3 regions of the Candidatus Pantoea soli genome follow, and region 3 is predicted to be linked to each of the others. Evidence: predicted binding sites of a transcription regulator. Region 3 holds the regulator's gene; each other region holds the start of a gene.
What was found. The regulator ArgR, encoded in region 3, controls arginine synthesis, uptake and breakdown. The targets are predictions, from matches to a motif close to ANTGAATAAAAATACANT.

Region 1 (7,806 bases), 930 kb from region 3:
CACCATCATGCTGCAGCCGTTCCCGCAGTATGACGCAGCGAAAGAAGATGCAGCGGCGAAAGCGGATATCGAGTGGATGAAGCAGGCGATCGTTGCCGTACGTAATATCCGTGCGGAAATGAACATCGCGCCAGGTAAACCGCTGGACGTTCTGCTGCGTGATTGCTCTGCTGCGGCGCAGCGTCGCGTGGAAGAGAACCGCAACTTCCTGTCGCGTCTGGCCCGCCTCGAAAGCCTGACCATTCTGCCGGCCGGCGAGAAAGGCCCGGTTTCGGTGACCAAAATTGTCGACGGTGCCGAGCTGCTGATTCCGATGGCGGATCTGGTCAACAAAGAAGCCGAGCTGGAGCGTCTGGCAAAAGAGCTGGTGAAGCTGGATGTGGAAATCGAGAAGATCCAGACCAAGCTGGCTAACGAAGGCTTTGTGTCACGCGCACCGGAAGCCGTGGTCGCGAAAGAGCGCGAGCGCGTGGCGGAACTGGAACAATCGAAAGCAAAACTGATTGAACAGCAGGGCGTGATTGCGGCATTGTAATCGCTTCAGTCCTGATGCTTAACCGAAGCCGGGCTCTGCCCGGCTTTTTTTTACCGGAAGATTACGATGACCACCGTCCTGCCCCTGAACCTGCAGGTGCGCCCGATTACCGCCGCCGATAATCCGCTGATTGCCCGGGTGATCCGCGATGTGTCCGCGGAGTTTGGCCTGACCGCAGACAAAGGCTACACCGTTTCCGATCCCAACCTCGACCGGCTGTTTGAACTCTACAGCGAGGCGAACAGCGCCTACTGGATTGTTGAGCATGAAGGCCGCGTGGTGGGCGGTGGCGGCATCGCGCCGCTGGCGTGCAGCGCGCCGGATATTTGTGAACTGCAGAAGATGTATTTTCTGCCGCAGGTGCGCGGCTTAGGGCTGGCGCGCGGGCTGGCGTTGCAGGCGCTGGACTATGCACGCCAGCAGGGCTTCCGCCGCTGCTATCTGGAAACCACCGCCAGCCTGACGCGCGCCATCAAGCTGTATGAGTCGCTGGGCTTTGTACTGATAGACACAGCGATGGGTTGTACCGGCCACGGCGATTGCGAAGTGCGCATGCTGCGCACGCTGTAACAGGCTGGCCGGCGTCAGAAGGCGGGGACGCCGCTGTGAAAGCGCAGCTCGTTATCCGGCTCGCTGATTAAGCGCCCTTCCGCTTCCCCGATCGCCTGTACGCGCGGTGCGATATCTTTCGGCGAGATCTGCGCCGCCAGCGTCAGGTAATCCTGATAGTGGCGCGCTTCGGAACGCAACAGCGAAATGTAGAACTTCTCCAGCTGTGCATCCAGGTGGGGTGCCAGGCTGGCAAAGCGCTCGCAGGAGCGCGCTTCGATGTAAGCGCCGCAAATCAGCTTGTCCACCAGCGTGTCCGGCTCGTGCGTGGTCACCTCCCGCAGCAGCCCTTTGGCATAGCGGCTGGCGGTGATTTTACGGTACGGCAAGCCACGCGCCTGCATGATCTCCCATACCTGATAGAAATGGTGCAGCTCTTCTTTGATCAGCAGCACCATCTTTTCCACCATCTCATCCGCCCACGGCAGCGCGTTGCGCACGATCACGCTTTTGGTCAGGCCACGGTGCGCGTGGATCACTGCGCTGTCGTGATGCTCGCCAAAGGTGAAATCTTCATAGGGTTTCAGCCACGCCAGAATGGCGTCACCGCTCGGTTTGTCGGCCACGTATTTGCGAATCAGCCATACCGCGGTCTGGGCGGCTTTCAGCTCGCATACCATGTGGTCGGTGAGCAGCAGCGTGAGGTTTTCCGGCTTGCGGGCTTCGTCAATCCACGCCTGTGGCGTGCGGCAGTGCAGAAACTGGTGGATAGGATCTAACAGCGGAGCGTAATTCATCGGGCTTCTTTTATCGGGCAAAATTCACAGGGCGGCGCGTGCCGCCCGTCAGTGCTTAGTGGCGCACACCGTTATCTTCATCGTCGTCGATGTCGTCGCCGTCGTCGTCTTCATCTTCCGCGTCCGGGTCTTCGAAGTAGGTGCCCCAGCCGTCGTAGTCGACGTTGAATTTACCGGCGAGATTAACCAGCTGCTCAACCTGCGCGTCAATCAGCTCAGCGTTCAGTGCGCCCTCGCTCAGGATATCTACGCACATCACCACGCCGCCCTCTTCCAGCTCCAGCTCTTCCGGCTCGCTGACTTCATAACCCAGCTTGAAGGCTTCAACCGCGACTTTTTCCAGCGAGTCGAAATTATTGCAGGAGAGATGGTGTTCAATGGTGTAAAGCGCATCCGGATCGCTGCCGTCTTCCAGTAACTCTTCAATGATCAGGCGCGTCTCTTCGCGCTGTTCTTCCAGCAATGCTTCGTATGCCATGGGCGTGTCCTCAAAATAGTGGCAGTGAATGCAATTATTTTCCCACACTGCCTCGCGCGCCACTACACAAAACAGAAAGTTTCTTAGCGCTGGGGTTGAAAATGCATATTCATACGGTTAGATTGAATTTTAATTCATTATCACTGCTATGCGGAGTGCAGTATGCATCAGCTTTATTCAAGACATTTCCTGAGATTGCTGGATTTCACCCCGGCGGAAATCACCAGTCTGTTAACCCTCGCCAGTGAATTAAAACACGCGAAGAAAAATGCCAGCGAAACCCAATACCTGAAAGGCAAAAACATCGCGCTCATCTTCGAAAAAGACTCGACCCGTACCCGATGCTCTTTCGAAGTTGCCGCTTACGATCAGGGTGCCAACGTCACCTACCTCGGCCCGAGCGGCAGTCAGATTGGCCATAAAGAGTCAATGAAAGACACCGCACGCGTGCTGGGCCGCATGTACGACGGCATTCAGTACCGCGGTTACGGTCAGGCGCTGGTGGAAACGCTGGCAGAATACGCCGGCGTGCCGGTGTGGAATGGCCTGACCACCGAATTTCATCCCACGCAGCTGCTGGCGGACCTGCTAACCATGCAGGAGCATCTGCCAGAGAAAGCGCTGAGCGAGATGACGCTGGTTTACGTGGGCGATGCGCGCAATAACATGGGCAACAGCATGCTGGAGGCCGCCGCGCTGGTGGGGCTGGATCTGCGGCTGGTGGCGCCAAAAGGCTGCTGGCCGGACGAGACGCTGGTGGCGCAGTGCCGCAGCGCCGCGCAGCAGACCGGCGGTAAAATCACCCTGACGGAAGATATCGCTGAAGGCGTACAGGGCGCAGATTTTATCTATACCGACGTCTGGGTTTCTATGGGAGAGGCGAAATCCGTATGGGAAGAGCGTATCGCCCTGCTGCGTCCGTATCAGGTCAACAGCGCCATGCTGGCCCTGACCGGCAATCCGCAGGTGAAGTTCCTGCACTGCCTGCCTGCCTTCCATGACGACCAGACCACGCTGGGCCAGCAGATGGCCGAACAGTACGGCTTGCATGACGGTATGGAAGTCAGCAATGCGGTGTTTGAATCAGCACACAGCATTGTGTTTGATCAGGCAGAAAACCGCATGCACACCATCAAAGCGGTGATGGTGGCGACGCTGGGCCAGCGCTGAATGATCGCCAGGCAAACGTTTACTTTCCGCTTGCTGCCGCGTGGTGAATGCGTATAATGCGCCACAATTTGCCGGAGGAAACATGCAACAGCGCAGCGCACAATTTGACGCTCTTCTTCGCCTGACCGCAGGCGGCGCACCCGTTTCTTTCCGTCAGATATCGATCGCCAGAAAGCCCCTGTAAAGGGGCTTTTTTTTGTCCGCAATCCGGCAGCGCTGAGGAGAGAGCTATGGCCAACCCGCTATATCGTAAGCACATTATTTCCATTAACGATCTCAACCGCGACGAGCTGGAGCAGGTGCTGCACACAGCGGCACGGCTGAAAGCCCAGCCGCAGCCGGAACTGCTGAAACACAATGTGATTGCCAGCTGCTTCTTTGAAGCGTCAACCCGGACGCGCTTATCCTTTGAAACGGCGATGCACCGCCTGGGAGCATCAGTAGTGGGCTTCGCCGACGGCAGCAACACCTCGCTGGGCAAAAAAGGCGAAACCCTTGCGGACACCATTTCTGTGATTGGCACTTACGTGGATGCCATCGTGATGCGTCATCCGCAGGAAGGGGCCGCGCGCCTAGCCACCGAATTTTCCGGCGGCGTCCCCATCCTCAATGCCGGCGATGGCGCGAACCAGCATCCGACGCAGACGCTGCTGGATCTGTTCACAATCCGCGAAACGCAGGAGCGGCTGGATAATCTGAATGTGGCCATGGTCGGTGATCTGAAATATGGCCGCACCGTGCATTCGCTGACCCAGGCGCTGGCCAAGTTCAGCGGCAATCGCTTCTACTTTATCGCCCCGGATGCGCTGGCCATGCCGGCATACATTACCGATATGCTGGATGAACAGAACATTGCGTGGTCGCGCCATGACAGTATTGAAGAGGTGATGCCACAGCTGGATATTCTCTACATGACGCGTGTGCAGAAAGAGCGCCTTGACCCGTCCGAGTACGCGAATGTCAAAGCGCAGTTTATCCTGCGCGCTGCCGATCTGGCGGGCGCCCGCGCCAACATGAAGGTGCTGCACCCGCTGCCGCGCATTGATGAGATCACCACCGACGTGGATAACACGCCACACGCCTGGTATTTCCAGCAGGCGGGCAACGGCATCTTCGCGCGCCAGGCACTGCTGGCGCTGGTACTGAATAGCGAACTGGCACTGTAAGGAGCAGCGTGATGACACAGGATAATAAACTGCAGGTTGAAGCGATCAAACGCGGCACGGTTATTGACCATATTCCGGCGCAGGTCGGCTTCAAATTACTCTCCCTGTTCCGTCTGACAGAAACCGATCAGCGCATTACCATCGGCCTGAATCTGCCGTCGGGCGAAATGGGCCGCAAGGATCTGATCAAAATCGAAAACACCTTCCTGACGGACGATCAGATCAACCAGCTGGCGGTTTATGCGCCACACGCCACGGTGAACCGCATCGACGACTACGAAGTGGTGGCCAAGATCGCTCCGGCCCTGCCGGAGCGCATTGAGCGCGTGCTGACCTGCCCGAACAGCAACTGCATCAGCCGCAGCGAACCGGTGTTCTCCAGCTTTGCGGTGAAACAGCGCGCCGATGACGTACACCTGAAGTGCAAATATTGTGAGAAAGAGTTCGCGCGCCACGTGGTGCTGGGTCACTGGTAATCACCTCTGTCGTCCCTATAATGGAGCGACCATTTTCGCGGCGGGCAGCGGCCTGCCGCGCACTTTTAAGGAGAAATGATGTCTCGCGAAATCAGTACTGAAAAAGCCCCGGCAGCGATTGGCCCTTACGTGCAGGGCGTGGATCTCGGCAGCATGATCATCACCTCCGGCCAGATCCCGGTTGATCCGGCCACCGGGGCAGTGGCAGAGGATGTGGCGGCGCAGGCGCGTCAGTCGCTGGAGAATGTCAAAGCGATTGTTGAAGCCGCCGGTCTCCGCGTGGGTGACATTGTAAAGACCACCGTGTTCGTAAAGGATCTGAACGACTTCGCCACCGTTAACGCCACCTATGAAGCCTTTTTCACTGAACATCAGGCCAGCTTCCCGGCACGCTCCTGCGTGGAAGTTGCGCGCCTGCCAAAAGACGTGAAGATCGAGATCGAAGCGATCGCTGTGCGTCGCTGAACCTGATTCGTTCAGAGGCTGGCGCAGGAAAGTGCGCCAGCCGATAAGGCGTAATGCATGGCGTTGTGAAAATACCGCGCGTACATTGCGCCGCTCTCTGTCCCGCCCTGCTTCTGAGCGACACACACCGCTCCATCGCAGCACGACGGCGGGTGTTGCAGTTTGCGCCGCCTGGCCGTGCGCCTGGCACTATGCTGAGCATCCAATCGTCTCTTTGCTCCCTTACCCCTGCCAGCCCACCGGCGGGCAATTCGCCCGACGTACACCTTTTCGCCGCCTGACAAAAACCCTGCGCCGCACCGTACGGGCTTCCCCGCCGCTGCCTTGCGTCAGGTCAACATCCGGGTGATTAAATCACTCTGAAACACTACATACAGGCATTAAACTGCACCGAAACATCAATATGTAGTATCAGGGAGTGAGTATGGCAACGGTTGTAATTAAACGTGACGGCTGTAGGGTGCCGTTTGACCCCCGGCGTATTGAAGCAGCAATGTGCGCCGCCGCCCGGGCGGCGCAGGTGGATGCGGCGGATGAATGCCTCCGCATGGCTGCGCAGGTCAGCGAACGGTTAGGGACCCGGCCGGAAGTGGATATCCATGAGATTCAGTGCGCCGTCGAAGAGGTGCTGATGGCCGGACGCTGGCCGCAGCTGGCGCGGGCGTATATTGAATACCGTCACGATCGCGATCGGGCCCGCGAGCAGCGCGGCAGGCTGCACCATGCGATCCGCGGGCTGGTGGAGCAGACCGATGCGGCGCTGCTGAACGAAAACGCCAACAAAGACAGTAAAGTGATCCCGACGCAGCGCGATTTGCTGGCCGGGATCGTCGCGAAACATTACGCGCAGCAGCACCTGTTGCCGCAGGATGTGGTGCAGGCGCACGAGCGCGGTGAAATCCATTACCACGACCTCGATTATGCCCCCTTCTTCCCGATGTTTAACTGCATGCTGATTGATCTGCACGGCATGCTGACCCGCGGCTTCAGAATGGGCAATGCCGACATTGCGCCCCCCAGGTCGATCGCCACCGCTGCCGCCGTGACGGCACAGATCATCGCCCAGGTGGCCAGTCACATTTATGGCGGCACTACCCTTAACCGTATTGATGAAGTGCTGGCACCGTTTGTGAATCTCAGCCTGGCGCGGCATCGCCGCATTGCCGCGGAGTGGCAGATTGCCGATGCCGAAGGCTATGCCCGGGCGCGCACCGAAAAAGAGTGCTACGACGCTTTTCAGTCGCTGGAGTATGAGGTCAATACGCTGCATACCGCCAACGGACAGACGCCGTTTGTTACCTTCGGCTTTGGTCTGGGCACCGACTGGGCATCGCGGCTGGTGCAGCAATCCATTCTGCGTAACCGGATAGCGGGTCTGGGCACCCGACATAAAACCGCCGTCTTCCCCAAACTGGTGTTTGCCATCCGTGACGGCGTGAACCGCCGCCCGGGCGACATCAATTACGATATCAAGCAACTGGCGCTGCGCTGCGCCAGTCAGCGTATGTACCCGGATATCCTTAACTACGACAAAGTGGTAGAGGTCACTGGCTCGTTTAAAACGCCAATGGGCTGCCGCAGTTTTCTGGGCGTGTATGAAGAGAATGGCCAGCAGATTCACGACGGGCGCAATAACATTGGCGTGGTGAGCCTGAATCTGCCACGCATTGCGCTGGAGGCCGGCGGCGATGACACCCGCTTTATGGCGCTGCTGGATGCGCGTCTGGCGCTGGCGAAGCGGGCGCTGATGACGCGTATCGCCCGGCTGGAAAAAACCAAAGCGCGCGTGGCACCGATTCTGTATATGGAAGGGGCCTGCGGCGTCAGGCTGCAGGCGGAGGAGGAAATCGGGCCGATTTTCCGCAACGGTCGCGCCTCCATCTCCCTCGGCTTTATCGGCCTGCATGAAACCCTTATTGCCCTCAGCGGCAATGCGGTGCATCCCTATGACGATGCGCAGCTGCGGGCAAAAGGCGTGGCGATTGTCACGCATATGCGCCGCGCCACAGACCAGTGGAAAGCCGAGACCGGTTACGGTTTCAGCCTCTACAGTACGCCAAGTGAAAATCTGTGCGATCGCTTCTGTCGTCTGGATGCCGCCCGGTTTGGCGTGGTGCCTGGCGTTACCGATAAAGGCTATTACACCAACAGCTTCCATCTCGACGTGGAA
Region 2 (7,806 bases), 260 kb from region 3:
CCGAGCGTAGCGGCCAGCGCGGTCGCCGCCTGATCGGCGTTGACGTTCATCAGCTCGCCGCTGTCGGTAATGCCGATGGAGCTGACCACCGGCATGTAGCCTGCATCCAGCAGCGTCGTCAGCAGCTGCGGGTTGCCCGGCGTGGCGTGGCCAACGTGGCCCAGTTCTTCATCTAACCGGGCAACATTCACCAGACCGGCGTCGCCCAGGCACAGGCCTACTGCGCCGATGCCATATTTTTTCGCCCAGGCCAGCAGGGTTTTATTGGCGGTGCCGGCGAGGGCACCGGTGATGATGTCGATCTGATCGGCTGGCGTAACGCGCAGGCCGTTTTTCTTTTGCACCGGCAGGGCGAGCTTTTTCATCAGCTCGTCCACCAGGCAGCCGCCGCCGTGAACAATGATCAGCGGACGCTGATAAGCATTGCGGTACGCCAGCAGCGCATCGAACAGGCGGGCCAGCGCTTCTTCGCTATCCAGCAGTACACCGCCCAGCTTAATGATCAGAGGATTGCTCATAGTCAGGTTATCCGTCCGTTAAATCAGAGACAGCGTTTCGGGGAAGCCGAAACGAATATTCAGACATTGCACCGCCTGCGAGGATGCGCCTTTCAGCAGGTTATCTTCGGCAGCAACGATAATCAGGTGTTCATCCTGCACGGCAAAACCGATATCGCAGAAAGGCAGCCCGACCACCGCTTTCAGCGCCGGGACGCCTTTGTCATACAGGCGCACCAGTGGCTTATCGTCATACGCATGATGGAAGGCCGCAGCCACATCCTGCTGACTGACGCCGGCTTTCAGACGGCAGGTAATGGTTTCCAGAATGCCACGCGGGAAATTCCCCAGATGCGGCGTAAAAATCACCGGCGTACCGAGGTGCGCCACAATTTCCGGATGGTGGCGATGGTTGAAAATGCCGTACGGCTGCAGGCTGACTTCGCAGAAACTGGTGGTAACGCTGGCTTTGCGACCGGCACCGCTCACGCCGCTGGTGGCGTTGATGACCGGCCACTGCGCAGCGTCAAGCAGACCGGCTTCCAGCAGCGGCCGCAGCGCCAGCTGCGCGGCAGTGGGATAGCAACCGGGCACCGCCACCAGACGCGCGTCTTTAAGTTTGTCGTGATTCCATTCGGCCAGGCCGTAGACCGCCTCATCCCGCCACGCCTGATGCTGATGGCTGAAACCGTAATAGCGGGTATAGAAATCGTCATCGTTGACGCGGAACGCACCGGAGAGATCGAACACCACGCAGCCGGCCTGCAGGAACTGCGGTGCCAGATCGTGACTGACCTCATGCGCTGTCGCCAGGAATACCACATCAACCTTGTCCGCCCATGCCGCGACATCAGTCAGCGGCTGCAGCGGCAAATCGATCATGCCTTTCAGCTGTGGATGCAGGTCGGAGAGCAATTTTCCGGCGTCCGGGCTTTGCGCTGAAACCGCTAAAGCGGTTATGTTCATATGCGGATGGCGATTCAGGTAGGTGGCAAGCTCTACGCCAGCATATCCACTGGCACCAACGATCAGCGTATTCAACATCAGGCTGTATACCTTATTACAGTCACACGTATCGGGTCGCGGCCTTGCCCCGTTGCCCACGATGCCGTTTGCACACTTTTTCAGTTCCCATGCAGACGACGTTAATGTATTTTTATTCACTATTAATGCATGAATATTGATACATCCTAACCCAAGGACCGTCAACAGTGAAGACAAAAATTCCACCTTTTCTCGAACTCTACCGCCAGCTGATTGCCACGCCGTCAATCAGCGCTACCGACAGCGCGCTGGATCAGAGCAATGAAACTTTAATCAGTTTGCTTGCCGGCTGGTTCCGCGATCTTGGCTTCAGTGTGGAAGTACAGCCCGTACCGGGAACGCGGCATAAATTCAATATGCTGGCGCGCACGGGCAACGGAGCCGGTGGCTTGCTGCTGGCGGGCCATACCGATACGGTGCCCTATGATGACGGACGCTGGACGCGCGATCCTTTTACCCTGACCGAGCATGACAACAAGCTCTACGGGCTGGGCACCGCCGATATGAAAGGGTTCTTTGCCTTTATTCTTGATGCACTCCGTGACATTGACGTGACGACGCTGAGCAAACCGCTCTATATCCTCGCCACCGCGGATGAAGAGACCACCATGGCCGGGGCGAAATATTTTGCCGAATCAACGCAGCTGCGCCCGGATTGCGCCATCATCGGCGAGCCGACATCGCTGAAACCGGTGCGCGCGCACAAAGGCCACCTGTCCCATGCCATTCGCGTTCAGGGGCAGTCAGGCCACTCCAGCGATCCGGCTCGCGGCGTCAACGCCATTGAACTGATGCACGAGTCCATCACCCAGCTGATGCAGCTGCGCAATACGCTGAAGGCGCGCTACAACCATGACGGCTTCGCCATCCCCTATCCGACCATGAACTTTGGTCATATTCACGGGGGCGATGCCGCCAATCGCATCTGCGCCTGCTGTGAGCTGCATATGGATATCCGTCCGCTGCCGGGATTAACCCTCAGCGATCTGGATGGCCTGCTGAATGAAGCGCTGGCTCCGGTCAGTGCACGCTGGCCCGGCCGCCTGACCGTCAGCGAACTGCACCCGCCGATTCCCGGCTATGAGTGCCCGCCTGACCATGAACTGGTAAAAGTGGTGGAGAAATTACTGGGCGTGCCTACCGGGGTGGTGAACTACTGCACTGAAGCACCGTTTATCCAGCAGTTGTGTCCGACGCTGGTGTTAGGCCCGGGTTCTATCGATCAGGCGCATCAGCCGGATGAATTTATTGATACCGCATTTATCAAGCCGACTCATGCGCTTATCACTCAGGTTGTGCAGCATTTTTGCCACTGATAAACAACAGATGGGGCATTTCACTGTTAAATCAGCAAAATGCCCCGTCATTGTTCGGGATTTCATAATAAGAATAACTTATCCCGCTTCCTCTCCGTTAAATTCTTTGCATTTCCGACATTTAGCAAGCGCTTAGTGACGGTTTAAGTCAATTGACGAACTGCACGAACCGTGGCTAGATAAAAGACGATGTTATGCCCGCTGGGTGTAAGAACTGAAAAAGACGATAAGGGTGTCAGGGTCACATGAACGAACAATATTCCGCAATGCGAAGTAATGTCAGTATGCTCGGCAAACTGCTCGGGGATACGATAAAGGATGCACTGGGAGAGAACATCCTCGATCGGGTGGAAACCATCCGCAAACTCTCTAAGTCATCCCGTGCAGGCAATGACACTCATCGTAAGGAACTGCTCTCCACGCTGCAAAACCTCTCCAATGACGAGTTGCTGCCTGTCGCGCGGGCGTTCAGCCAGTTCCTGAATCTGACCAACGTGGCAGAACAGTATCAGACCATTTCCCGCAGCGGCGAAGGGGCTAATCACCCGGAGCTGCTGAAAAAGACGTTTGACCGCCTGAAGCAGCAGCGTGACATCAGCGAACCCGCCATTCGACAGGCGATTGAAGAGCTGTCCCTGGAGCTGGTGCTGACGGCTCACCCGACCGAGATAACCCGCCGCACGCTGATCCACAAATTAGGTGAAGTGAACAGCTGTCTGAAGCAGCTCGACCACAGCGATATCTCCGATTACGAGCGCAACCAGGTTATGCGCCGTCTGCGTCAGCTGGTGGCGCAGGCGTGGCACACGGATGAGATTCGTAAGTACCGGCCCACGCCGGTGGATGAGGCCAAATGGGGCTTTGCCGTGGTGGAAAACAGCCTGTGGGAAGGGGTTCCGGCGTTTCTGCGCGAGCTAAACCAGCAGGTTGAAGAGACCTTCGGCATTCAGCTGCCGGTTGATTTTGTGCCGGTGCGCTTCACCTCGTGGATGGGCGGCGACCGCGACGGCAATCCAAACGTGACCGCGCCGATTACCCGCCACGTCATGCAGCTGAGCCGCTGGAAAGCAGCCGATCTGTTCCTGCGCGACATCGGTGTACTGGTGTCAGAGCTGTCGATGTCTGAATGCAGCGACGAAGTGCGCGAACTGTGCGGCGATCCGGAGGCGATTGAACCCTATCGTGTGATCCTCAAACGTCTGCGCAGTCAGCTGACCAACACCCAGACCTACCTGGAGCGTCGCCTGAAAGGCGAGCGCCTGCCGCGCCCGGCCGATCTGCTGGTATCAAACGATCAGCTATGGCAGCCGCTGTTCGCTATTTATCAGTCGCTGCAGCAGTGCGGCATGGGCATCATTGCCAATGGCCAGCTGCTGGACACGCTGCGCCGCGTGAAATGCTTTGGCGTACCGCTGGTGCGCATTGATATCCGCCAGGAGAGCACCCGTCATACTGAGGCAATTGCAGAAGTGACGCGCTACCTCGGCCTGGGCGATTACGAAAGCTGGTCAGAAGCCGATAAGCAGGCCTTCCTGATCCGCGAACTGAACTCCAAGCGTCCGCTGCTGCCGCGTCAGTGGGAGCCGGGCGAGAACACGCGTGAAGTGCTGGAAACCTGTAAAGTGGCGGCAGAAGCGCCGCAGGGATCGATCGCCGCCTACGTGATCTCTATGGCAAAAACGCCATCCGATGTGCTGGCCGTGCATTTACTGCTGAAAGAAGCCGGTATTCCTTATGCCATGCCGGTGGCCCCGCTGTTCGAAACGCTGGACGACCTGAACAACGCCAATGACGTGATGAGCCAGCTGCTGAACATTGACTGGTATCGCGGCGTCATTAACGGCAAGCAGATGGTGATGATTGGCTACTCTGACTCGGCAAAAGATGCCGGGGTGATGGCCGCCAGCTGGGCGCAATACCAGGCACAGGATGCATTGATCAAAACCTGTGAAAAAGCCGGCATAACCCTGACGCTGTTCCACGGCCGCGGCGGTTCGATTGGTCGTGGCGGTGCGCCGGCCCACGCCGCGCTGCTCTCTCAGCCGCCGGGCAGCCTGAAAGGCGGCCTGCGCGTGACCGAGCAGGGTGAAATGATCCGCTTTAAATATGGCCTGCCGGAAGTCACCATCGCCAGCCTGTCGCTCTATACCGGCGCGATTCTGGAAGCCAACCTGCTGCCGCCGCCAGAGCCCCGCCGCGAATGGCAGGCGATCATGAACGAGCTTTCCGCTTACTCCTGTGCCATGTATCGCGGCTACGTGCGCGAAAACCCGGACTTTGTCCCCTATTTCCGTTCGGCTACGCCGGAACAGGAGCTGGGCAAACTGCCGCTGGGTTCACGTCCGGCCAAACGTCGTCCGACCGGCGGCGTTGAGTCGCTGCGCGCCATTCCGTGGATCTTTGCCTGGACGCAGAACCGCCTGATGCTGCCTGCCTGGCTGGGTGCCGGTGCGGCGCTGCAGAAAGCCATGGACGAAGGCCATCAGGATCAGCTGGAGACCATGTGCAGCGAATGGCCGTTCTTCGCCACGCGTCTTGGCATGCTGGAGATGGTGTTTGCAAAAGCGGACCTGTGGCTGGCGGAATACTACGATCAGCGTCTGGTGGATAAATCGCTGTGGCCGCTGGGTAAACAGCTGCGCGATCAGCTCAGCGCAGATATTAAAGCAGTGCTGACGATCGCCAACGACGCGCACCTGATGGCCGACCAGCCCTGGATCGCCGAGTCCATCGCGCTGCGTAACGTGTATACCGACCCGCTCAACGTGCTGCAGGCCGAACTGCTGCACCGTGCACGCGCCCAGGAAGCGCGCGGTGACGAAGCCGATCCGCGCGTTGAACAGGCGCTGATGGTGACCATTGCCGGCGTCGCAGCCGGCATGCGTAACACCGGCTAACGCATCGCTGCCGCCGTACTTAACAGCCAGCCCGATCGCGGGGCTGGCTTTTTTATTGCGGCTGCCGCGCGACTTTCGGCGTGAATGCCGCGCAATGGATTTTCCAGATAACGCCCTGCGCAAACGGATAATTAAAGACGGTGAGCGCCAGCGCCTCAACAATGATGACGCTGATGGCCGCACCGTAGAGCCCCCACTGCCAGCACAGCACCACATTTAATGGCAGGCTGAGCGCCACCAGCAGCAGGGTTTTGATCGTCAGGTAGCGATACCCCGACAGCCGGACGATATAGCGATTGGGAATGGGGCCCGCGGCGGAAAACACCGCGGCTACCGTTAACAGCATCAGTACCGGCCAGGCTGCCAGATAGTCGTCGCCATACAACAGGCGGAGGAAGGCATAACCGCCCAGCGCAAAACTCACCACAAAAAACAGCGAAATCAGCAGAATGAGGCGGTGTAACTGTGCAGCCTGTCGGGCGGCCAGCAGGTCATCTTTGCATCTGAAGATAGCGGTAAAAGAAGAGGTGATAACCGCCGCCGTAATCACCGTCCAGCTGCTGGCCAGCGTGCTGGCGGCTGAAAAAAGCCCGACGGCGCTGCTGCCAGCCAGCCAGGCCAGCGTCAGCTGCGAAACCCGGCTGTACAGCGCCACCGACAGGCTGGCTAACACCAGCGAGAAGCCTGCGCGTAACAGATAACGCCGGTAGCGCTGCATCGCGCGCAACGTAAGCGGGCAGGCATACACCTGGCGACTGGCGCGGTGCCGCACGATCAGCGGTAACAGCGTGGTGACAACAATCGGCACACTGAGCCAGACCGGTGCCAGCTGCAGCCAGACCACGACATAGCGCAGCAGAAAACCCAGCAGTAATCCAAGGCTGTTCACCAGCGCATTGTATCTGGACTGCAGGCGGGCATTGTAATACACCACATACACATCCAGCGTGCTGAATAAGGTGGCAACAAACACCGCCAGAAAAAAGGCAAACGCCTGCCGGTCTGCCTGAAAATATTGCCACAGCAGCAGGGGCGCAGACAGCAGCAGGTAAATCAGCAGGCGCTGCATCAGCGTCGCCTGAATCAGTTTCATGCCAGAGCGCGGATGACGGGTGATACGTTTAAATATCACGTTATCGCTGCCCATCTGCGCCGCCACCTGGATAATCTGGAACAGCGCGATCGCCAGCGCCAGCTGGCCAAACAGCGCGACGCCAATATAACGGGCGACAAATGATGTAATAAAAATCAGGCCGAGCAACGTGATGAGCTTCTCGGCGATCATCCAGAGTGAATTGCGTAGTTTATCGCTGCGAAAGAACGTAGTGAGTTTCACATGACTATCCTGCCGGTGACGGGGCAGCAATAGTAAGGAGGCGCGCTCAGCGCCCACACGAGACGGGTCTGGAATTTATCAGGTGACAATAGCGGAGGGACGCGCATCGTGCGCGGGAACGCCCTGTTCCCGCGTTGACGCCGGCTTCAGGCCGCCGCAGCGGGCCGCACGCCCAGCGTATGGCAGATGGCGTAGCTGAGCTCGGCGCGATTCAGGGTATAGAAGTGGAAATCTTTCACCCCCTCCCGCGACAGAATTTTCACCATATCCATGGCGATGCTGGCCCCCACCATCTTACGCGTTTCCGGATCGTCATCCAGCCCGGCAAACATGGCGTTCATCCAGCCCGGTACCCTGACGTTAGTCAGACCGGCGAAGCGCTGCAGCTGTCTGAAGTTGGAGACCGGCAGAATACCGGGCACGATTTCAACGTCGATGCCGGTGGCCACACAGCGATCGCGAAAACGCAGATAGCTCTCCACATCGAAGAAAAACTGGGTAATGGCACGGCTGGCACCGGCATCAATTTTGCGCTTCAGGTTGATCAGATCGGCCTGCGCGCTTTTGGCTTCCGGATGCACTTCCGGATACGCCGCCACTGAGACATCAAAATCGCCGACCTCTTTCAGCAGCGCCACCAGATCGGCACCGTACATCTCCGGCTTGCCGCTGCCCGGTGGCAGATCGCCGCGCAGCGCCACGATATGACGAATGCC
Region 3 (7,806 bases):
GTGTAAAAAGCAACAGCCGCATTACCACGCTGGAAGAGAGCATCCTGCAGCGTGAAGTGATTATTCAGGCGCGTTCGGCGGAAACCCATCATGCGATGATCAACGGCGTGCGTACCTTTGTCGCTACCGCGCTGGGTTCCCTGTTCTGGCTGTATACCGGCTGGACATCCGGCAGCGGCTGCATGGTGATGCTGGCGGTGATTACCGCACTGGCCATGCGCATGCCGAACCCGCTGATGATGGCGAAAGACTTCTTTTATGGCATGGCGGTCGCGGTGCCGCTGGGTTTACTGTATTTCGCTTACATTTTGCCGGCAACGCAGCAAAGCGCGCTGCTGCTGTGCATCGCGATTGGCGTGCTGGGCTTTGTCGGGGGGATTTTCGTGCAGCGGCGGCAGATTGGCACCCTGGGGGCGCTGATCGGCACCATTAACGTGCTGGTGCTGGATAACCCGATGAAGTTTCAGCTTAACGTGTTTCTGGATAACGCGCTTGGCCAGTGGATCGGCAGCTTTGTCGCAATGATGGTGATTCTGCTGATTCGCGATAAATCCAAAGCGCGTACCGGACGCAAGCTGCTGAACCGCTTTATGTATGCCGCCGTGGCAGCCCTGACCACCAATCAGGCGCGACGCCGTGAAAACCATCTGCCGGCGCTGTACCAGCAGCTGTTTTTACTGCTGAATCTGTTCCCGGGGGATATCGATAAATACCGCATCGCGCTGACGTTGATCATTGGTCACCAGCGGCTGCGTCACGCAGAAGTGCCGGTGAATGCGGATTTATCCGCCTGGCACCGCAAGCTGCGTTACACCGCTGACCAGGTGATTTCGGCCAGCAGCGATGACAAACGCCGGCAGTATTTTGAGCAGCTGCTGCAGGAGCTGACGGTTTATCAGGACAAACTGCAGCAGTATGCGGCACCCGCCAGCGTCACCGAACCGGTCAGACGGCTGGCACTGATGCTGGACAAATATCAGAACACCCTCATCCAAATCTGAAACTGGCCGCTGCGCCCTGCAGCGGCCGGTTTGCTGCCGCGCCGGCAACCATTGCGTCAACTTTGCCATCTATACTTTCCTGACAGGATGTTTACCGACAGGAGAAGAATGATGTCCACCTCTCTGCAACACCACGAACTGTTCAAAACCGGTTATTTCGCAGACGGCCAGTGGCACCAGACCAGCGAAACCTTTGACGTCACCAATCCCGCCACCGGTGAAGTGCTGGCGCAGGTCGCTAAAGCGGGCCAGCGTGAAACAGAGCAGGCTATCAATGCGGCGCAGCGCGCGTTTCCGGCCTGGCGTGACAAAACGGCGAAACAGCGTTCGGAAATACTGCAGCGCTGGTATCAGCTGATCATTGAGCACAAAAGCTGGCTGGGCCAGCTGATGACCGCGGAGCAGGGCAAGCCACTGAAAGAAGCGGAAGGTGAAGTGGAATACGCCGCCAGCTTTATTCAGTGGTTTGCCGAGCAGGCGAAGCGCGCAAACGGCGAAATCATCCCGCCGGCAAAACCGGGCTCGCGCATTCTGGCAACCCGTGAACCGGTCGGCGTGGTGGCAGCGATTACGCCGTGGAATTTCCCGATGGCGATGCTGACGCGCAAGCTCGGGCCGGCGCTGGCCGCTGGCTGTACCGGCATTATTAAACCCGCCAACAACACCCCGCTAAGTGCCTTTGCACTGGTGGCGCTGGCACAAAAAGCCGGCGTGCCGGAGGGAGTGCTGAATGCTGTCGCCGGCGATACGCACGCTATCAGCGATGCGATTATGGCGTCACACGCCGTGCGTAAGATTTCCTTTACCGGCTCAACGGCGGTGGGCAAAACGCTGATGCGCAACGCAGCGGAGACGATGAAAAAGGTGTCAATGGAGCTGGGCGGCAATGCACCTTACATCGTGTTCGACGATGCCGATATCGAGGCGGCGGTGCAGGGCGCGGTCGCCAACAAATTCCGCAATGCCGGGCAGGTGTGCGTCAGCGTAAACCGTTTCTATGTGCACAATGCTATCTATGACCGCTTTGTGGATCAGCTGGCCGACGCGGTCAGCAAGCTCAAAGTGGGTAACGGCATGGAAGAGGGCGTGATCGTCGGGCCGCTGATTGACGCGCAGGCGCTGAAAAAGGTGGAGGAGCACGTGCAGGACGCAGTAAGCAAAGGGGGGCGGATTGTCACCGGCGGCGAGCGTCACGCGCTGGGCGGAAATTTCTGGCAGCCAACGGTGATTGCCGATGCCCATGAAGGCATGAAGCTGGCGCAGGAAGAGACCTTTGGCCCGGTGGCGGCCTGTTTCCGTTTTGACGAGGAAGCGGATGCGATTGCGCGTGCCAATAACACCGAATATGGCCTGGCGGCCTATTTTTATACGCAGAATCTGCAGCGTGTGTTCCGCGTTTCTGCCGCGCTGGAAGCCGGGATGATCGGCATTAACGAATGTGCGGTTTCCACAGAGCTGGCCCCGTTTGGCGGCATAAAAGCGTCCGGTCTGGGACGCGAAGGGTCGGTGCTTGGCCTGGAAGAGTATCTGGAAGTCAAAGCGCTGCATCTCGGCGGGCTGGCATAGAAAAAAGGGGCGTCACCATGAGAACCGAGCGTTTTGACTTTGATGAGATTGTCGATCAGGCCCATTTTTACCGGCAGTTCAGTGAGCGCTTTGCCCTGACTGATCATGTCATTCACGATCTGGACGATTTGTGGGATGTCATGACGGGCGAGCAGTTGCCGCTGCCGCTGGAAATTGAGTTCGTTAATCTGGGGAAAGGGCAGAAACGCCGTTATGGTGCGCTGATCCTGCTGTTTGATGAGGCAGAAGAGGAGCTGGAGGGCCAGCTCCGCTTTAATGTTCAGTAAGCACAGCCAAAAAGGGCCCCGTCAGACGGGGCCAAAGGGTTCGTCAGAATTGACGAGGAATTACTTATACAGCTCTGCCGTAATGTGGTAGCTGTCACCGGTACGTGCTTCCACAACTTTGTAAGCACTGGCACCCTGCTCATCCGCTTTCTGCGACAGCTGGGCGCGGTAATCCATAGGCGAACCGCCGGTTCCGCTTACGGTGATGGTCTGGCCGGTAGGCTGCAGATTCTGCGCGGTATCTTCTGTTACCAGCTGGGCCGCCGAAGCGCCGAAAGCAAACAGAGAAAGCAGGCTGGCAGTAGCGATGGTTGTTTTGATGTTCATTTGTCGTCTCCTCATTAGAATCAACAACCTGCGGCACAAATATCAGGGTAAGCGGGTCGTCGATCTTTGCCCGGCGACTGCATTAACGCCGGTCAGATAGGTGAAAATTATTTGTACAGTTCAGCCGTCACGTGGAAGGTGTTGTCCTGATTGTTTTCAATGATGCGGTAGTGGCTCGCGCCCTGCGCATCCGCTTTCTGTGACAGCACCTGACGAATATTGGTCTGGTCACCGTCCACGCCGCTCACGCTAATGGTCTGGTTCAGTGGCTGCAGATTTTGCGCCTGGGTATTGGTCACCAGGGTCGCCGCGCTGGCACCAAAGGACAGAACGGACGCCAGGCTCAGTACAGCAATCGTTAATTTGGTTTTCATGATTCACTCTCCTGAAATAGGGTGGGCAACCTGAGAGGCAAACGCCTCTCAAACGGGTCGCCGTTCACACTGCATCTTACGGACTGGCTTATTTATACAGCTCAGCGGTTGCGTGGTAGCTATTGTCGTTATACGCCTCGATCACGCGGTACGCTTTAGCGCCTTGCTGTTCCGCTTTTGCGTTCAGCTGCTGGTGGATTTCCATCGGTGAACCCCCGATGCCGCTGACGCTGATGGTGCCCGCTGGCTGCAGATTAGCTGCCTGTTCGGCATTAATAGATTCTGCTGCAAAAGCACCAAATGACAGGGCAGATAGAACACTCAGGGTGGCGATAGTAGTTTTTACGTTCATGATATTTTTCCTCGTCTTCTGTTTTTCTCTTTTTGATTGTTGTGATTTGCATCACGAAAAGAAGTATAGATCTAATCACTCATGAAATTAATATCCCGCTAATAATGTTTCGTTGTAATTCTTTATCCTTATGGCACTTTTTTAGAACGCAAAGTTATTAAAACCGCCTGGAGAGTAAGCAATGCGTGGATTTTTTATGCAAAAACAATGATCTGCGTCAAATTATCTTTTCGTGCGAAATGGCGTGGTTGATCAGACTGGTTGATTTGCCAGAGCCAGATAAAAGCACTGATCGTTAAATGTAAAGCAGGGTAAAATAGCGCAGAAGGTTAAGCAGGAGAAAAGGTCGTACCAATATCTGCAGATGCTGAGCACCGCAGGCTATAAGCGTTATGCCTGGATAAACAGCGGGTTAAGCGGTACCGGGAGGGAGTGAGGAGGTGACCGGCAGCCTGAGCGCCGATCACTGAAGGGAATTACAGCTCTTGCTCGAACAGCATCAGCACAGCGTCATACAGCTGCTTTACGCTGAACGCACGGGCTGGTGTGATGAAAATAGTGTCGTCACCGGCAATCGTGCCCAGAATCCCTTCCGCTTTGCCCAGCGAATCCAGCAGGCGGGCAATCAGCTGGGCTGCACCAGGACTGGTGTGGATCACCACCAGCGCGTCGTTGTAATCGATATCCAGCACCAGGTTTTTCAGCGGGCTGGTGGTGGTCGGTACGCCAAGTTCGGCGGGCAGGCAGTACACCATTTCCATTTTGGCGTTGCGCGTCCGCACGGCACCAAACTTGGTCAGCATCCGGGACACCTTGGATTGATTGATGTTCTCGAAGCCGTCTTCCTGCAGCGCCTGTACGATTTCGCCCTGGGAGCTGAATTTTTCTTCTTTCAATAAAGCCTTAAAAGCCTTAATCAGGTCGTCTTGTTTTGATGGGTTTCGCATAAGCTACCAATAAAAGAGGGATGCAGCGGGCAACAGGCCAGCGGCAGATAAATTATTATGCATTTAGATGAATTTTTATGCAATAAGCAGGGTGCGTAAGTCACCGCTTTGTACTGCGGGGGCGGGCATCATAACAGAGTTTTACCCTGCACCAAAATCGCGCGCTGGCGCGCAAAGCGAAGGTTGCAAAGTTGTTATATTATTGAAGTGGTAACAACAAGATCGATGATCATTGCCGTCCATAGTCTTCTGGCTGCGATTGTATCATTCAGGCGACTTCTGAAGTGGAGATGTCTCGGGAGCCGATTGCGGCGTCATGTTATTGCGCGACAGGTGTGTCGCTCTCGCCTGAGAAGTTGATTAAACTCGTAACCTGATGGATTTTCGGCATATCTCTGCCCCACCTTAATAAGGAGTTCAGGATGAAAGTTGCCGTACTTGGTGCCGCTGGCGGTATTGGCCAGGCACTCGCTCTGCTGCTAAAGACGCAGTTACCTGCAGGTTCCGCCCTCTCACTTTACGATATCGCGCCAGTGACGCCCGGCGTGGCGGTTGACCTCAGCCATATCCCGACCGACGTCAAGGTAGAGGGTTTCAGCGGCGAAGACGCGACCCCGGCGCTGCACGGCGCAGACATTGTGCTGATTTCAGCCGGCGTGGCGCGTAAACCCGGCATGGACCGCGCGGACCTGTTTAACGTTAATGCGGGTATCGTTCGTAACCTGATTGAGCAGGTGGCCGCCACAGCGCCAAAAGCGCTGATTGGCGTCATCACGAACCCGGTGAACACCACGGTGGCGATCGCTGCAGAAGTGCTGAAAAAAGCCGGCGTGTACGATAAGAACCGCCTGTTTGGCGTTTCGACGCTGGACGTCATTCGCGCCAATACCTTTGTGGCCGCGCTGAAGGGCAAACAGCCTGATGCCATCGAAGTTCCGGTGGTGGGCGGCCATTCCGGCGTAACCATTCTGCCGCTGCTGTCGCAGGTGAAAGGCATCACCTTCAGCGAACAGGAAGTCGCGGACCTGACCAAACGCATTCAGAATGCCGGCACGGAAGTGGTGGAAGCCAAAGCCGGTGGCGGATCGGCGACGCTGTCGATGGGCCAGGCGGCGGCGCGATTCGGCCTGTCGCTGGTGCGGGCGCTGCAGGGTGAAGCCAACGTGGTGGAGTGTGCGTATGTGGAAGGCGATGGCGAGTATGCGCGCTTTTTCTCTCAGCCGCTGCTGCTGGGTAAAAACGGCATTGCCGAACGCCGTCCGCTTGGGCCGCTAAGCCCCTTTGAACAGCAGGCGCTGGATGGCATGCTGGAAACGCTGAAGAAAGATATCCGCCAGGGCGAAGAGTTTGTGAAATAACGCCCTGCATCAAAAACAGCAACGCCCGGTCTGACCGGGCGTTTTTTATTTACAGTCCGCCAGATTTAAACGTCTGGCTGGCGGGCGATCCATTGCTGGCCGGCGTTTTGCGTCCCAGCGTCTCCATCCGCACCTGGAAGGGCGGGAACGGCATCTCAATGCCGTGCTCGGCAAAGCCGCGCAGAATCAGCTGATGCAGCTCATGACGCAGCGGCATCCGGTGCCCCATCTCTGCGGCATGCACGCGCAGCTCAAACAGCTGAATGCCCTGCTGCAGATCCACCAGAAACACATCCGGAGCCGGCATATCCAGCACATAGGTACAGCGCTCCGCCGCCTGCCGCAGGATCGTGGTCACTTCGTCGCTGTTGACGCGCGCCGGGGCGGGGATGGTCAGCACCACGCGGGTCACGGAATCCGACAGCGACCAGTTCACAAACTGCTCGGTAATAAACGCTTTGTTCGGCACGATAATCTCTTTGCGATCCCAGTCGGTGATGGTGGTCGCACGCGTGTTGATGCGCGTAATGCTGCCGGTGAGATCGCGAATGGTCACGGTGTCGCCGATACGGATCGGCTTCTCAAACAGAATGATCAGGCCGGAGATGAAGTTGGCAAAAATTTCCTGCATCCCGAATCCCAGCCCCAGGCCTAACGCCGCCACCAGCCACTGCAGCTTCGACCACTCCACGCCGATGATGGAGAACCCAATCAGCCCGCCCACCAGCATCAGCGCATATTTGGTCAGCGTGGTAATGGCGTAACCGGTGCCAGGCGACAGACTGAGATGCTGCAGCAGCGCCAGCTCCAGTACCGCAGGCATGTTACGCACCAGCTGCGTGGTGATGATAAACACCAGAATGGCGATCAGCACGGCGCCCAGCGTAATCGGCTGCACACTTTCCACGCCCTGCACCGTGGTGCTGGCATCCCAGAGCGGAATGTTATCAAGGAAGCTAAAGGCAGAATGAATTTCTGACCACAGCACAATCACCGACACCAGCGCAATCAGCGTCAGAATGGAGCGCACCAGCCGCAGCGACTGCGCGCTGATGGCATCCAGATCGATCACCGGCTCGTCAATCTCCACCGTCTCGCCGCTGGCGCTGGACTGCTGCTCTTTTTCTTCTTCGCTGCGGGCGCGGTTGGCCAGCATATCGGCGCGCCGCTGGCGCGCGCGGTCAAAGGCAATACGGCGGCGCTGGATCAGCATCCAGCGGCGAATAATATGGTAAATCACCAGCAGGAAGAACCAGATGCCCACGGAGGTTTCCAGCCTGGCCAGCAGCGCCTGGGCTGTCGCCAGATAGCCGATGCAGGAGGCCAGCGCCGCCACCAGCGGGATAGCAATCATCAGGTTCCACAGAATGCGGTTAACGAAGTTATCGCCGTTGCCCTCTTTATCAAGGTAGAGCGGAATACCGGCGCGTTTCAGGCTGACGGTGACAATGCTTAATGCGCCGCAAATCAGGATAAAGCACAGGCGGCCGAGCGTGGCAGAGAAGGGCGGATCGTCAAGGTTGGCAAAGGCGATCAGCAGCATAATCAGCGGCACAATCAGGCCGACCGTCAGCGAGTAGTAACGCATGGCGCG

Region 1: argF (ornithine carbamoyltransferase) is a predicted target of ArgR. The motif match lies at 2,481-2,498, and genes of this name have one in related genera.
Region 2: argC (N-acetyl-gamma-glutamyl-phosphate reductase) is a predicted target of ArgR. The motif match lies at 1,645-1,662, and genes of this name have one in related genera.

What each region holds. Positions count from the first base shown of each region.
Region 1 covers NZ_CP032702.1:506,011-513,816, reverse strand. The annotation lists gene D8B20_RS02340 (valine--tRNA ligase) at 1-535, shown strand, start outside; gene D8B20_RS02335 (GNAT family N-acetyltransferase) at 602-1,105, shown strand; gene miaE (tRNA isopentenyl-2-thiomethyl-A-37 hydroxylase MiaE) at 1,120-1,881, opposite strand; gene rraB (ribonuclease E inhibitor RraB) at 1,937-2,359, opposite strand; gene argF (ornithine carbamoyltransferase) at 2,522-3,529, shown strand; gene pyrB (aspartate carbamoyltransferase) at 3,760-4,695, shown strand; gene pyrI (aspartate carbamoyltransferase regulatory subunit) at 4,707-5,171, shown strand; gene ridA (2-iminobutanoate/2-iminopropanoate deaminase) at 5,250-5,636, shown strand; gene nrdD (anaerobic ribonucleoside-triphosphate reductase) at 6,061-7,806, shown strand, end outside.
Region 2 covers NZ_CP032702.1:3,598,104-3,605,909, forward strand. The annotation lists gene argB (acetylglutamate kinase) at 1-518, opposite strand, end outside; gene argC (N-acetyl-gamma-glutamyl-phosphate reductase) at 537-1,541, opposite strand; gene argE (acetylornithine deacetylase) at 1,709-2,857, shown strand; gene ppc (phosphoenolpyruvate carboxylase) at 3,103-5,754, shown strand; gene D8B20_RS16710 (oligosaccharide flippase family protein) at 5,807-7,090, opposite strand; gene metF (methylenetetrahydrofolate reductase) at 7,237-7,806, opposite strand, start outside.
Region 3 covers NZ_CP032702.1:3,335,152-3,342,957, reverse strand. The annotation lists gene aaeB (p-hydroxybenzoic acid efflux pump subunit AaeB) at 1-1,001, shown strand, start outside; gene D8B20_RS15410 (NAD-dependent succinate-semialdehyde dehydrogenase) at 1,113-2,567, shown strand; gene D8B20_RS15405 (barstar family protein) at 2,585-2,854, shown strand; gene yhcN (peroxide/acid stress response protein YhcN) at 2,915-3,181, opposite strand; gene D8B20_RS15395 (YdgH/BhsA/McbA-like domain containing protein) at 3,289-3,555, opposite strand; gene yhcN (peroxide/acid stress response protein YhcN) at 3,644-3,907, opposite strand; gene argR (transcriptional regulator ArgR) at 4,384-4,854, opposite strand; gene mdh (malate dehydrogenase) at 5,277-6,212, shown strand; gene mscM (miniconductance mechanosensitive channel MscM) at 6,262-7,806, opposite strand, start outside.